Regions from separate parts of the Cobetia sp. BMC6 genome, predicted to be linked through region 1. Evidence: predicted binding sites of a transcription regulator. Region 1 holds the regulator's gene; the other holds the start of a gene.
What was found. The regulator sigma-54, encoded in region 1, starts transcription at its own class of promoters, with help from an activator protein. The targets are predictions, from matches to a motif close to TGGCACNNNNNTTGCTNT.
Positions count from the first base shown of each region.

Region 2: MKZ40_RS10135 (P-II family nitrogen regulator) is a predicted target of sigma-54. The motif match lies at 4,373-4,390, and genes of this name have one in related genera.

Region 1 covers NZ_JAKUMF010000002.1:109,403-117,173, reverse strand. The annotation lists gene MKZ40_RS04720 (KpsF/GutQ family sugar-phosphate isomerase) at 1-521, shown strand, start outside; gene MKZ40_RS04715 (HAD hydrolase family protein) at 650-1,219, shown strand; gene lptC (LPS export ABC transporter periplasmic protein LptC) at 1,219-1,902, shown strand; gene lptA (lipopolysaccharide transport periplasmic protein LptA) at 2,011-2,589, shown strand; gene lptB (LPS export ABC transporter ATP-binding protein) at 2,593-3,333, shown strand; gene MKZ40_RS04695 (RNA polymerase factor sigma-54) at 3,567-5,015, shown strand; gene raiA (ribosome-associated translation inhibitor RaiA) at 5,667-5,975, shown strand; gene MKZ40_RS04685 (PTS sugar transporter subunit IIA) at 5,985-6,455, shown strand; gene rapZ (RNase adapter RapZ) at 6,593-7,516, shown strand; gene MKZ40_RS04675 (HPr family phosphocarrier protein) at 7,503-7,771, shown strand, end outside.
Region 2 covers NZ_JAKUMF010000004.1:134,195-141,965, reverse strand. The annotation lists gene MKZ40_RS10155 (LysR family transcriptional regulator) at 45-992, opposite strand; gene MKZ40_RS10150 (ferredoxin--NADP reductase) at 1,279-2,055, shown strand; gene glnK (P-II family nitrogen regulator) at 2,182-2,520, opposite strand; gene MKZ40_RS10140 (ammonium transporter) at 2,670-3,917, opposite strand; gene MKZ40_RS10135 (P-II family nitrogen regulator) at 3,949-4,287, opposite strand; gene MKZ40_RS10130 (accessory factor UbiK family protein) at 4,725-5,099, shown strand; gene MKZ40_RS10125 (hypothetical protein) at 5,192-5,470, opposite strand; partial or broken gene MKZ40_RS10120 (magnesium chelatase domain-containing protein) at 6,608-7,453, shown strand; gene MKZ40_RS10115 (hypothetical protein) at 7,534-7,771, shown strand, end outside.

The DNA.
Region 1 (7,771 bases):
ACCTGGCACCCACCGCCTCGACCACCGCTGCGCTGGTGATGGGCGACGCCCTGGCAGTGGCACTGCTGGAGGCCCGCGGATTCACTGCCGAGGAATTCGCCCTTTCCCACCCGGGCGGCAGCCTGGGTCGCCGCCTGCTGCTGCGAGTCCAGGACGTGATGCATCATGGCGACGCCCTGCCGCGCGTGGCACTCGGCAGCCCGCTGCGCGATGCGCTGCTCGAGATCACACGTCAAGGCATGGGCTTCACCTGCGTGATCGATGGTGACGACCACCTGGTCGGCGTCTATACCGATGGTGACCTGCGCCGCACACTCGACCAGCACGGCGATCTGCGCGCGCTGAAGGTCGATGATGTCATGACCCGCGGCGGCAAGACCGTGCGTGCCAGCATGCTGGCTGCCGAAGCGGTGCGTATCATGGAAGAAAACCGCATCAGCGTTCTGGTAGTCTGTGACGAGGATGAGCACCCCATCGGAGCCATCCATATGCACGGCCTGCTGGCCAGCGGCGTGATCTGAACTCCCGCGGGCGTTCGCTGTCTCTGTTCGACGGCAGATCGTCCCGACAGTAGACGCTACCGCTCAACGCCCATCAGCGCCGTTCACAGGACAGCGTCAAGCATGCACGGAGTGCGAGGAGAAAGACCATGAGCGACACGAATTCCCTGAGCGAAGAATATCCGCAGGACATCATCGACCGCGCACGCCGCGTGCGCCTGCTGGCGCTGGATGTCGATGGCGTGCTCACCGACAACCGCCTGCACTACGATGCCAACGGTGTCGAGACCAAGTCCTTCCACGTCCAGGATGGCCATGGCCTCAAGCTGGTGCTGCGCAGTGGCGTTCGCGTCGCGCTGATCACCGGCCGCAGCTCACCGATGGTCGAGCGTCGCGCCAAGGAATTGGGCATTCAGGATGTCATCCAGGGCCGTGAAGACAAGCTGGTCGCGCTGACCGACCTGTGCCGCGAGCACGGGATCGAGCTGGAAGAGGTCGCCTATTGTGGCGATGACCTGCCGGACCGCGAGGCCATTCGTCGTGTCGGTCTCGGCGTCAGCGTGCCCAACGCCATGGCCTACGTGATGAGCGAGGCCAACTGGGTCACCTCACGCCAGGGCGGCGATGGCGCCGTACGCGAGCTCTGTGATCTGCTGCTCAAGGCACAGGGCCACTGGGCCTCGGTGCTGGATACCTACCTGCAGGAGTCGCGCCCCTGATGTTACGTCTGCCCCGCCCTTCTCCGCGTCTCTGGCTGATGCTGCTGTTGCTGCTCGTCGGTGGCGTGCTGGCGCTGATCGAGCAGCGCAACAGCCTGGAATCGACCGTCAATGTCGAGGTCGACAGCAGTGAGCCGGATTACTATCTCGACGGGGCAGACATGACACGCTTCGATGCGCGCGGCGTGGCGATCCAGTCCATGAGCTCGCCGCATATCGAGCATACGCCAGGCGATGACGTGACCCGGGCGCAGACCCCGAAGATTCGCACCAACGACAGTGAAGACCGCCGCTGGTATGCCACGGGGGACAGTGGCGTGTTGAGCGCCGGCGGCGACACCTTCACTCTCGAGGGCAATGCCAGACTGCGCCAGCCCGATGACCGCTGGACCCTCGATACCGATGTTCTGCACTACAGCCGTGATCAGAATCGCGCCTGGAGTGACGTGCCGGTCGTGATCACCCAGAATGGCCAGCATGTCGAAAGCGACAGCTTCAGCGCCGACCTCTCCCGGGATTCCGCCGTGCTGCAGGGCCGCGTGCGCAGCGTCCTGCAACCCGGCACGGGCCAGAGCGAGGCCAGCAAGGAAGCCGAGCGCATCGACTCGGGCACCGACAGCACCACTACCGATGACGGGCGCATCAACAGCACCTTCGAGGCAGCGCCTGCCAGCGGTGAATGAACCTGCCGGGCTGGCCGTCGCGCCATGACCCGCGCCGCAACACCTTCTTCCCTGCCGCTCGATGGCATCATTGCTCGGGCGGCGACCCCGTCATGCCAAGGAGCCACCATGACCTCCCCGACTCGCAAGCCCTTGACGGCCTGTCGCCAGACCCTCAACAGCGGTGTCATGGCGCTCTGCCTGGCACTGGGCATGTCCACCTTCGCCCCGGCCTCCATGGCGCTGGACAGCGATGCCAGCCAGCCGATCAACATCGCCGCGGACGCCCTGTCTCTCGATGACAAGGCCGGCACAGCCACCTACACCGGCCAGGTGGAGATGCGCCAGGGCAGCATGAAGCTCGATGCCAGCCGCGTCGATATCAGCCGCGCCGGCAGCGGCGAGATCTCGCTGGTCAAGGCCACCGGCAAGCGTGCCTACCTGGAACAGCAACCCGCACCCGACGAGAAGCTGGTCAAGGGCTGGGCCGACACCATCCGCTATCATGCGCTGGAGCGCCGCGTGGAGCTGGTCGGCAATGCGCGTCTCGAGAAAGGCGATGACACCTTCGAAGGCGGCTACGTGGAGTATTTCCTCGACAAGCGCCAGGTGAACGCCAACAACAGCAAGACGGCACAGCAGACCGAAGGCGGTCGCGTACACATGACTTTGACGCCGCGCGGCGCCAATGCCAGCAAGGAAAACTGAGTCATGACTGCTGCTACCCCGCGTACGCTGAGCGCTCGCCATCTGGCCAAGGCCTACAAGGGCCGCAAGGTGGTCAAGGACATCTCGCTTGAGATCCGCCAGGGTGACATCGTCGGCCTGCTGGGCCCCAACGGCGCCGGCAAGACGACCTCGTTCTACATGATCGTCGGGCTGGTGCGCGCCGATGCCGGCAACGTCTCCATCGACGACAAGGACCTTTCCGCTGCCGCCATGCATCAACGCGCACGCGCCGGCATCGGTTATCTGCCGCAGGAGGCGTCGATCTTCCGCAAGCTGTCGGTGGCCGACAACATCATGGCGATTCTGGAAACCCGCAAGGATCTGGATCGCAATGGCCGCAAGGCACGTCTTGAAGAGTTGCTCGAGGAATTCAGCATCACGCATATTCGTGCCAGTGCCGGCATGAGCCTGTCCGGCGGGGAGCGTCGTCGGGTCGAGATTGCCCGTGCACTGGCCACCGAGCCGGACTTCGTACTGCTCGATGAGCCCTTCGCCGGCGTCGACCCCATCTCGGTGGGCGAGATCAAGAGCATCGTGCGTCAACTGCGTGACCGTGGCATCGGCGTGCTGATCACCGACCACAACGTGCGCGAGACACTCGATATCTGTGACACCGCCTATATCGTCGGCGATGGTCAGATCATCGCTCACGGTGACGCGGACTCCATCCTGGCCAACCAGCAGGTACGCGACGTCTACCTGGGCCACGAGTTCACGCTCTAGGGCCAGCGGATGCGCTGAGCCCTCCCACGGCGAAAGCTTCATAAGCCGCTGCGTGATTTTATCGCGTAGCGGCTTTTTCATGTCTGACATCAGGCGCATGCATGACGTCCATACCACCTTGGTGTAAACATGGCATGCAAGTTGCTTGAATATTCACTGCAACCACTTGTCAGTGGCCCGAGTCACGGTATAGCGTAGTAAGCACGTTCCTTTGCCGTGAATTGACTGACTCCATGAAACCCACCCTGCAACTCCGCCTCGGCACCTCGCTGACCATGACGCCGCAGCTTCAGCAAGCGATCCAGCTGCTGCAGCTGTCGACGCTCGACCTGCGTCAGGAGATTCAGCAAGCCCTCGAGTCCAACCCCATGTTGGAGCTCGACGAGGACTACGAGTCGCTGGATGTCATAGAGACACAGGATACGAGCGAGATTTCCACTGCCGACTCCTCGAGCGAGATTCCCGAGGAATACCCCCTCGACAGTGACTGGTCGGACCTCTACCAGGACCACGCCGGTAGCCTGACCAGCTCCGGCAGTGGCAGCGGGAGCGAAGAAGGGCCGGACTTCGATCGCAATACCAGCGTCGAGAGCCTGCAGGACCACCTGCGCTGGCAGCTGGCGATGACCGACCTCGATGGCCGTGAACGCCAGATGGCGGAGAGCCTGATCGATGCCGTCGACGGTGCCGGTTACCTGAGCCTGTCACTCGATGAGCTGGTCGATGGTCTGCGCGGCCAGGGCCTGCCCGGCCTCAAGGCCTCCGAGCTCGAGCAGGTACTGCTGCGTCTGCAGCAGTTCGACCCGACCGGCGTCTTCGCCCGCGACCTGCGCGAGTGCCTGCTGCTGCAACTGGCGCTGCTGCCGGATGATCTGCCGCTGCTGGCGCAGGCGCGTCGCCTGGTACGTCAATTCCTCGAGGCACTGGGCAACGATGATCGCAAGCTGCTCAAGCGCCGACTGAGCCTTGACGATGACGAGCTGGATCACGTCATCCGCCTGGTGCGCGCGCTCGATCCGCGTCCGGCATCCGCCTGGGGCGAGCCCGCCAGCGATTACGTGATCCCTGATCTACTGGTGCGTCATACCCGCCACGGCTGGCAGGTCGAGCTCAACCCGGAAGCGCTGCCCAAGCTGCGCATCCAGCCGGAATACGCCGCACTGATCAAGCGTGCCGACAAGTCCGCCGACAACACCTTCCTCAAGGACAACCTGCAGGAAGCGCGCTGGCTGATGAAGAGCCTGTCATCACGCAATGACACCCTGCTCAAGGTCGGCCGCGAGATCATGGCGCGCCAGATCGACTTCCTCGAGCAAGGCGAGGAAGGCATGAAGCCACTGATTCTGGCCAACATCGCCGAAGTGGTCGAGATGCACGAATCGACCATCTCGCGGGTCACGACCCAGAAATACATCCACACCCCGCGCGGCGTCTTCGAGCTCAAGTTCTTCTTCTCGAGCCAGGTCGGTGGCAGCGGCAGTGGCGACGCCCACTCAAGCACCGCCATTCGTGCCCGCATCCGCAAGCTGATTGCGGAAGAGCCGGCTCGCAAGCCTCTCTCCGACTCACGCCTGGTCGACCTGCTCGCCAGCGATGGCATCGAGGTCGCACGCCGTACCGTGGCCAAGTATCGCGAAGCGATGGGCATCCCATCCTCCAGCGAGCGCAAGCGTCTGGCCTGATGTGTCATCTGCGGCTGCCATGCGCCTGGTCTCCCTCCTATCATGGCCGTTGCCGCCAACCTCAAACGCTGGTTTTCTCTCTCACCAGCCTCTGACATTACTGACACCGGCGCGCCTGTCGCGCGCCCTGTCATTCCGTCAACCGCTCGTCAATGGCCCATCATGGCGCGCAGGATGATGGCAAAAATCCATCATTCCGGCTGCATCATTTACCGTCAATCGCATGTTTTTAAAGTCACTTTTAGCCGTATTGCACCGGGATGTCACTCGGTGATCCTTCCGGCACGCTGCTTGCTCCACGCAACCCAAGCGCCTGAAAGGCGGCGTACATGCAGGGATTGGCGACGAAAACCCGTCTTCTTGCGCGCCTTTCATGCACCACCCTTCAAGCGTGACCTTGAAGTCCATTCCGTTACCCCTCACTGAGTTGAAGACAAGCACTGAGCCACGATGCAGCGCAGCGTTGATCTTTGCGCAAAGCTTGGGCATTGTCGGTACAGACGCTCACGACATCTGACGCCGCTGGCAAGGGCGCGAAAACATCGCCAGACGGTGGTCGTCAAGCCTGTTGCAGAGCGTCCGATCAGGGTTTGCTCGTAGTCAAAAAGGGTTACAATTGAATGGCAACCCGCTGGATAAAGGAGCGTGTCCATGCAAGTGAATATCACCGGGCATCATGTGGAACTTACCGATCCTCTCCGCGATTACGTCAACGAGAAGCTCGCTCGCCTCGAACGGCATTACGACAACATCACCAATGTTCAGGTGACACTGTCGATCGAGAAGGAGCGCCAGCAGGCTGCCTGCACCTTGCACGCAGCAGGCGCTGACCTCCACGCCCTGGCAGAAGACCCCAACATGTACGCTGCCATCGACGCGCTCGCCGACAAGCTGGATCGCCAGCTGGTCAAACACAAGGAAAAGTCCCAGGCTCGTGCTCAGGGCACCGGGACCCGTTGACCTTCAGCCATGACACTTGATCAGATCCTTCCCCCCGAGCGCACCCTTTACGGTGTCCCCGGGGGGAGCAAGAAGCGGGTGCTTGAATTCTTCAGCACCTTCATCGCACAGAACATTCCCAGCCTGGATAGCCAGGAAGTCTTCTCGCGCCTGATCGGGCGCGAGAGACTGGGGTCGACCGGCATCGGCCACGGTGTGGCCGTGCCCCATGCACGCAGCCCGCATTGCAAGACACCAATCGCTGCGTTTCTGAAGCTCGGTGAACCCATCGACTTCGATGCCATCGACGGAGAACCCATCGATCTGCTATTCGTGCTGCTGGTGCCTGAGGAAGCGGACGAGACCCATCTGACGCTGCTCGGGCAGGTCGCGGAATTGCTCAATTCCCCGACCAATCGCTCGGCCCTGCGCCAGGCAGACAGCCAGCGTGCACTCTTTGAGGCATTGACCCAAGCCATCGCCGAATTACCGGCGCGCTGAATCACAGGCCCGGACATCGTCCGGGCTTTCGTCTTGCTGGCCTCCCATCGGCCGACGTACAGCGCACTGATAGCGGGCAACCTTCTGCCCCACCCCTGCATTCTTTCGACGTTGACCTCGCCCTTGGAGAGCACTTCATGAAGATCGTGATCATCAGCGGCCGCTCCGGCTCCGGGAAATCCATCGCTCTCCAGGCGCTGGAAGACATTGGCTACTATGCCATCGACAATCTGCCCGGCATGCTGCTGGCGCCACTGGTCGATCAGCTCGAACAGGACAGCCCGGCACGCCGACGTATCGCGGTCTCCATCGATGCCCGCAACCTGCCGGAAGCCTTGACCCGCTTCCCCGAATTGCTCGACAACGTCCGCCAGAGTGGCATGGACGTGCAGGTCGTCTACCTGACCACCGATTCGCGAGTGCTGCTGGAACGCTACTCGGCGACCCGGCGTCGTCACCCTCTGACGCGCGACAACGACCACACCCTGGCCGAGGCCATCGAGATCGAGCAGAAGACGCTCGCCCCGATTCGCCAGAAGGCCGATCTGGTCATCGACTCGACCAACCTGAGCGTGCACGACCTGCGCTCGCGGATCACCGAGCAGGTCGCCCAGCACAGCTCTCGCCACCTGACGCTGACCTTTGAATCCTTCGGCTTCAAGCATGGCGTGCCGACCGACGCCGACATGGTGTTCGATGCCCGCTGCCTGCCCAACCCGTACTGGGACATCAATCTGCGCGGCGATACCGGTCGCGATGACAGCGTGGCCGAATTCCTGCAGCGCTACCCCACCGTCCAGGCGATGCATGACGATATCGCCGGCTGGCTGGAACGCTGGCTGCCCGCCTATCAGGACAGCAACCGCAGCTACCTGACGGTGTCCGTGGGCTGTACCGGCGGCCAGCATCGCAGCGTCTACCTGTGCGAGCAGCTGGCGAGCTACTTTGCCGAGCGCCTGCCTGAGGTGCGCCTGCGTCACCGCGAGCTGGGCATTCATACCGCGCTGAGCAACCCAGGTGAGACAAGTGATCAGCAGGAGCATCGCGATGCCCTCTCGTGAGCTGACGCTGACCAACCGCCGCGGGCTGCACGCCCGCGCAGCCACCAAGCTGGTCAATTGCTGTGCGCCCTATTGCGCAACGGTGATGGTCAGCCATGGCGAGCGACGCGCCAATGCAGCCAATGTCATGGCATTGCTGATGCTTGCCGCACCCTGCGGCACCACGCTGTTGATCGATGTCGAGGGCGAACAGGCCGATGAGGCGATGCTGGCCATCGAGGCGCTGTTCGAGGCGCGTTTCGAGGAAGACGAATA
Region 2 (7,771 bases), on a different contig from region 1:
TCTGTGCCATCAGGCTCGGTTGCTGAAGGCCGTGCATGTGCGAATCACGGTACCTGCGGCAGGATGATCTCGTCACTGCGTGAGGCGCTGCCGCTCAGGTTGCGGCAACCGGCGACGAATTCGCGCATCGCCTGGGTGATGAAGCGATCACGATGGTGGACGAAGCGATAGGCGCGGGTCAGCTCCAGCCATGGAGTGGGCAGCTCGACGAGGCTGCCGCGCCGAAACGCATCTCTCAGCGCGAGGCGCGAGATGCAGCCGATGCCGAGCCCCGCTTCCACGGCGCGCTTGATGGCTTCGGTGTGTTCCAGCTCCAGCATGATGTCGAGGCGCTGGGAAACGCTGGTCGAAGGCCCTTCCAGGTGCGGGCGCAATGCCTGCTCGAAGGTGCCGCGTGTGCCGGAGCCACGCTCGCGCATGATCCAGCGTGCCGCCAGCAGACGCTCAAGCGTTACCTCACCCTGTGCCAGCGGGTGTGACGGCGCACAGAAGATGCTCAGCCGATCACTGACCCAGTGGGTCGCCTCCAGCAGCGGATGCTCCACCTCGCCTTCCACCAGCCCGATGTCCAGTTCGAAGTGCACCAGCTTGTCGATCAGCTGATGGGTGTTGTGCACGTGCAGCTCGACACGGCTGGCGGGATGATGGTGCAGAAAGTCACCGATGATCTGAGGCGCCAGGTAGTTGCCGATGGTCAGCGTCGCGCCGATTTCCAGCGAGCCGGTGGCGTCCTGCTGACCAAGCAGCTGCTCCAGCTCCTCGGCCTGGTCCAGCAGTGCGATCGCCTTGGGCAGCAGCTCACGCCCCAGGCCATTGAGTCGCAGGCGCTTGCCATGGCGATCGAACAGCCGGCAATCGAACTGACGTTCCAGCTCGGCCAGTGCCGTGCTGGCCGCTGATTGCGACATGGCCAGACTGTCGGCGGCCAGAGAGACATTGTCATGCCGCGCCACCGCCACGAAGACGGCCAGCTGGCGAAGACTGTAGCGCATTCGACCTCCCGGGGCATGCAGTGAAGGGGCAGAGGTGAGGAGGCGAAAGTGAACGCAACGCAGGATTCGCCGTCAGAGCGGACGGATCCTGCACGATCGAGGTTGAAATGCGATTCATTCGCAACCAATATTGGTAAACTAGATAACCTATATCCAGATAAACCATTTAACGCATAACCCTGCAGTGACTACAATCGCTGCATAGTTCATTGGGTCATAAGCTGTTATTTGTTTATGCCAAGATAGAATATTGAATTCGAGGGGTCACGCCCCGGGAGGCCATCAGGTGAGCAGTCTGACCACAACCGAAGTCATCGACGTCCATCACTGGAACGATTCGCTGTTCAGTTTCCGCACTCAGCGTGAAGACAGCCTGCGCTTCAAGAACGGCCAGTTCGTGATGATCGGCCTGGAAGTCGAAGGCAAGCCGCTGATGCGCGCCTACTCGATCGCCAGCCCGAACTACGAGGAGCACCTCGAGTTCTTCTCCATCAAGGTGCAGGACGGCCCGCTGACCTCACGCCTGCAGCACCTGCAGCCGGGCGATCAGATCATGGTCTCTCGCAAGCCGACAGGCACGCTGGTACTGGACGATCTGCTGCCGGGCGAGAATCTTTACCTGTTCTCCACAGGCACCGGCCTGGCGCCGTTCTTGAGTGTCATCCAGGACCCGGAAACCTATGAGCGCTATGACAAGATCATCCTGATGCACGGTGTGCGCCATGTCTCCGAGCTGGCCTATGCCGACATGATCGCGGAAGAGCTGCCCAAGCACGAGTATCTGGGCGAAGAGATCGCCGAGAAGCTGATCTACTACCCGACCGTGACGCGCGAGGAGTTCCGCAACCAGGGCCGCATCACGGACCTGGTCGAGAACGGCAAGCTGTTCGAGGACATCGGCCTGCCGCCGCTGGATCCGAAGCGCGACCGCGCCATGATCTGCGGCAGCCCGGCGATGCTCGACGACATCAGCGCCATGCTGGATGCGCGTGGCTTCGCCATCTCGCCGAAGATGGGCGTGCCGGGTGACTATGTGATCGAGCGCGCCTTCGTCGAGAAGTGATCCGCGAGCATCACGCATGAACGGCAAGTGCTGAAACAAAAAACCGCAGGCCGATGGCCTGCGGTTTTTTGTGTGCTCATGTCAGCGGTCGGGGCAGCACGTCAGCCAGGGGCTTGCGCCAGAGGCTCAGACGGCGTCCTTGCCGGTCTCGCCGGTACGGATGCGAATGACCTGCTCCAGTGGTGAGACGAAGATCTTGCCGTCGCCGATCTTGCCGGTGTTGGCGACATTGGTGATCGCCTCGATCACGGAATCGATCATGGCGTCATCCACCGCGACTTCCAGCTTCACCTTGGGAAGGAAGTCGACCACGTACTCGGCACCCCGATACAGCTCGGTGTGGCCCTTCTGGCGGCCGAATCCCTTGACCTCGGTCACGGTGATACCCTGCACGCCAATCTCCGACAGGGATTCGCGCACGTCGTCGAGCTTGAATGGCTTGATGATGGCAGTGACCAGTTTCATCGTGTCTCTCCTTGGGTGATGGTGCGGGTAACGAGGCCTGCTCGTCACGCCGGTCTCTAACTCAAGCATACACCGCTTATCCAGTCAGGAAAAAAGACTCCCGCCAGGTGGCGGGAGTCTTGAGGCTGCAGATGCTGTCACGTCCAGGCTTACTTGCGGCTGGAGGTGAATTCCGGGTAGGCCTCCATGCCACATTCGGCCAGATCCACACCTTCGTACTCTTCTTCCTCGCTGACGCGGATCCCCATGATGGCCTTGATGATCAGCCACACCACGAGGCTTGCGATGAACACCCAGGCGAAGATGGAGGCGGCGCCCAGCAGCTGTGCGGAGAAGGTGGCATCGTCATTGGTCAGCGGCACGGCCAGCAGACCCCAGAGACCGACCACACCGTGCACGGAGATGGCACCGACCGGATCATCGATCTTCAGCTTGTCGAGACCGACGATGGAGAACACGACCAGCAGACCGCCGACGGCGCCGATCAGGGTGGCAGCACCGACGCTCGGTGCCAGCGGACCCGCAGTGATGGCGACCAGGCCAGCCAGCGCGCCGTTGAGGGCCATGGTCAGGTCAGCCTTGCGGAACCACAGACGGGCGAGGATCAGCGCGGCGATGACACCACCACAGGCAGCGGCATTGGTGTTGACGAAGACCTGAGCGACCGCGTTGGCTTCATCGATGTTGGACAGCACCAGCTCGGAGCCGCCGTTGAAGCCCAACCATCCCAGCCACAGGATGAAGGTACCCAGCGTGGCCAGCGGCAGGTTGGCGCCCGGGATGGCATTGATCTCACCGTTCTTGCCGTACTTGCCCTTGCGAGCGCCCAGCAGCAGCACACCTGCCAGAGCGGCGGAAGCGCCGGCCATGTGCACGATGCCGGAGCCGGCGAAGTCGCTGAAGCCCGCTGCGCTCAGGAAGCCGCCACCCCAGGTCCAGTAACCCTGCACCGGGTAGATGACGCCAGTCATGACCACGGCGAAGGCCAGGAAGGCCCACAGCTTCATGCGCTCGGCGACCGCACCGGAGACGATGGACATGGCGGTTGCCACGAACACCACCTGGAAGAAGAAGTCGGAACGAGCGCTGTAGTAGATGTCGCCACCGGAAGCGAGCGCTTCCTCAGCGGTATTCTCGGCACCGATCAGGAAGCCCAGGCTCGGCAGGAAGCCGCCTTCGGCGCTCGAGTACATGATGTGGTAACCGACGACCATGTACATGGTGCAGGCGATGGCGAACAGCGCCACGTTCTTGGTCAGGATCTCGGTGGTGTTCTTGGCGCGGACCAGACCGGCCTCGAGCATGGCAAAGCCGGCTGCCATCCATAGCACCAGGGCGCCACAGACCAGGAAGTAGAAGGTATCAAGTGCGTACTTGACCTCGATGATCTCGTTCATGCGGGGTTCTCCTTGTTATTGTGCGCGGGGCTCAGACAGCGTCGGCGCCGCGTTCACCGGTGCGGATACGGATGACATCGTCCAGCGGAGTGACGAACAGCTTGCCGTCGCCGATCTTGCCGCTGTTGGCCGCCTGGGTGATGGCGTCCAGTACCGATTCCACACTGCTGTCATCGATAGCCACTTCAATCTTGACCTTGGGAAGGAAGTCGACGACGTACTCGGCACCGCGATACAGCTCGGTGTGCCCCTTCTGACGTCCGAAGCCCTTCACTTCGGTGACGGTAATCCCCTGCACGCCGTTGTCGGCCAGTGCTTCTCGTACGTCGTCCAACTTGAAGGGTTTGATGATGGCGGTGATCAGTTTCATGTGCTGCCCCCGTTCGCTACCGGAATGATCATTCTTGTTAAGCATGGCCAGTCAGATGAGCTGGCGGCCTGTTCCTGACAAGTGCATCGCACGAGATGTGCCATGAGGCTGAAAATCCTTGTAACTCATCTGGTTATCGCCAGATGGCTGACCGTCTTTCGGCCTGTGCAAAGATGGCTGAATCCGGAGGTCACCTGGCATGCACCGTAATGGTGCTGCTTCTGCGCCTTTGGGTGTGGGGGCAAGTGCTAATGTGGTGCAGGTGTGTGCCTGCCGATGAGGATTGTCTGGTGCAGGACGATGCGGGGCATGCACCCGACTCCAGGGTTGCGTATCCTTGCAGCAGGACACGACGGCCCCATGTACAGGGGTGTCATCATTTTCTGACCGGCAGTCCGCACGACGCGGCTGCCGGCCCGCAACGGCTGAGGTGCAGCATGTTCAAGAATGACGTCATCGGGCGTATGGCCCAGCAGATCGGTGAGCGCCTGCAGGATGCCTCGCATGGCCCGGAAGAGCTGCAGAAGTCCGTGCAAGGGGTGATGCGCGGTGCCTTCGACCGCATGGAACTGGTCTCGCGTGAAGACTTCGACATCATGATGGATGTGCTGACGCGTACGCGCAGCCGCGTCGAGTCGCTGGAAAAGCAGGTCATCGCTCTTGAGGCACTGCTGGAAAAGCAAGGGCTGGTAGCGGGCAATGCACCGGCTGCCGAGCCCGCCATGCCAGTGGATGACGAGGGGGAAGCCGCGGTGGCGAAGCGTGAAGCCGCCAGCCACGCCGCGGAGATCGAGCGCCAGCGCGACGCCTGACTCGTCAGGTGACGGCTGAACCAAAACCGCCACGCCCTTTCGGGGCGTGGCGGTTTTTTGCGTCATGGGCGCCGCTGATTCCGGGGGAAGCCTCAGGCAGTCTGGGGACGAGTGCCCAGCATCCAGCGCACCAGACCTACCACTGAGGCGATGATCCAGAAGATCTCGATCACGAAGCTGGCGAGGTTGAAATTGATGCACAGGCTGATCAACAGCAGGATCGCCCCGCTCAGATTCATCAGGTTGTAGGTCAGGCTGCGGGCATCGAGTCTGCCGAGCTGCAGCAGGAAGAAGGCGCCGACGACCAGAGTGGTGCCTAGCATGCCGATCACATCCGCCAGGGATGCCAGCGGGGCAAGCATGTCTTGCATGGGTAGTGCTCCTGAAACAAGCCGAAGTCGTCCTGAATGGCTGGCCCTTTCCGTGGGTTGGACGATTCTCTGCCGCGCATCGGCGGCGTTCCGTGAGACAGCTTGGCGGTCATCCCGGCAAGGCCGGGACAACCGATCAAATATACAGCAGTCCCCGTCCGGCGGCACTCTTGTGGTTCTCTCGAGGGCGCCATGGCCCCTGTATGAGCACTTTCTTGGTGCAGGCAGGTATCAAGTCGGCCTCTCGCCATTCCCGTGTGGCGCCTGGTGGCGCTGAAATGCGCCAAAACAGGCGCTTTTGCGTGGAAAGTGCTGGCGAAACCGCTACTTTTAATCCGCCGTGAGCGCTTGTCGGCAATGCTGGCGAGCGACCCGCATCGTCAGCACCCGGGTGCGTTGCGACGCGTGAAGCTGAAATGGCAGTCGCAGTCGCAGTCGCAGCCGCAGCCGCAGTCGCAGCCGCAGCCGCAGGGCGCCAGATGCTCTCAACTACCAGGCAGCAACAAGTCGTCACCCAGTGCCAGGTCCTCAGGCGCCAATCCCTAGGCATCAACAACCCGATACTCGTGCAAATTCCTCGAGCGCAGCGCATGCGCCTTCTCTGATTCAACCTGATCTCTGACATGGCTTTCATCACTCGACTGAGTCGAGTGTCCAAGAACCTGTCTGTGCTTATTGAGTTTAATTTCTGTTGACTGGAGATGTGAAGGCTGTGGATTGCCTGGTCTGACGTTGGCACGTTTGATCATCGATGGTATCAGCGTGTTGACTGATGAAGTTTTGAGCGCTCAAAAAATGTCCACACGCGATGATTATGTAATCTTGTCCACAGCCTGTCTATTAGTTACGCATCCAGTAATTTCGGTATCCTGGGGCGTAAAGAGGTTTACGTTATATGCGCGAGAATCGTCATCTGAACACACATTTTCAGGTGATGCATGGCAGTGTCGTGGGGGGATGCGAAGCCTTGCGGCAATTGTCGAGCGCCCGAGCGTTGAGGCGCTCGCCGTCTGGGGGGTATGAGGTTTGCCATGCTGGGAGGGTTGGCAGCGGTGTGTGCCTTCGTGCTCATGGCAGGCCAGGGCCTGCTCCGATTGCGCCGTGCAACTGAGAGGCGGCATCACGCAGGGAAGACTCATGTCATTGGCAATGTTGCGCACGCGCGCGTCACTTGGTCTCGAAGCGCCGGAAGTTCAGGTGGAGGTACACCTTTCCAACGGCTTGCCGGGGCTGTCCATCGTCGGCTTGCCGGAAGCGGCGGTGAAGGAGAGTCGTGAGCGGGTGCGCAGTGCGCTGCTCAATGCCGGCTTCGAGTTTCCGGCGCGCCGTATCACCCTCAATCTGGCGCCAGCGGACCTCCCCAAGGAAGGCGGACGCTTCGATCTGCCCATTGCGCTGGGGATTCTGGTTGCCTCAGGGCAGATACCGGAAGAAGCCGTAGCTGCGATGGAGTGCCTGGGTGAGCTGGCGCTCGATGGCAGCATCCGCGCCGTGACTGGCGTGCTGCCAGCCGCACTCTGCTGTCGCAAGGCGGGGCGGACGCTGGTGGTGCCGCGCGGCAATGCCGACGAGGCGGCACTCGCCGAGGAGTTGGAAGTCCTGGCGGTGGGCCACCTGCTGGAGCTGGTGGCCCACCTGCTGGGGCGCGAGCGCCTCACAGCGCATGTGTGCTCGATCATTCCCCAGGCGCGCCTGCCAGAGCCCGACCTGAGCGAGGTGCGTGGCCAGCATCAGGCACGCAGGGCACTGGAGATCGCCGCGGCGGGCGGCCACAACCTGCTATTCGCTGGTCCGCCGGGCACCGGCAAGACGATGCTGGCCAGTCGCCTGTCCGGCATCTTGCCGCCACTGGGCGAAGGGGAGGCACTGGAAGTCGCGGCGGTGCGCTCGGTATGTGGCCTGCCGATCATGGAGCGCTGGGGTCAGCGGCCTTTTCGTGCTCCGCACCACACGGCCAGTGGGGTCGCGCTGGTGGGCGGTGGCTGTCATTTCCAACAATTGTTGCGACTAAACAATAATTACTGCGACAATCTCTATGTTGAGTTTACATAGAGCACGCCCTTGTGACCGTTTCTCTCAAACAATGCAGAACCTTTAGCTTTCAAGATGGCACCCTTAAAGACGAAACTGAGCGCTTGGTCGTTTGGTGGTACGGGCCTATCTTCAAAAATATCCGCTCACAAAGCGTCCCTAAAATTTATGTATTTTTAAGACCTATTGATCAGGAGAACAAATTAGGAGATGTGATTAAGCGAACGACGGTCTTAACGCATGTCGGGCTATTGAGAATCGGCTCCGTCT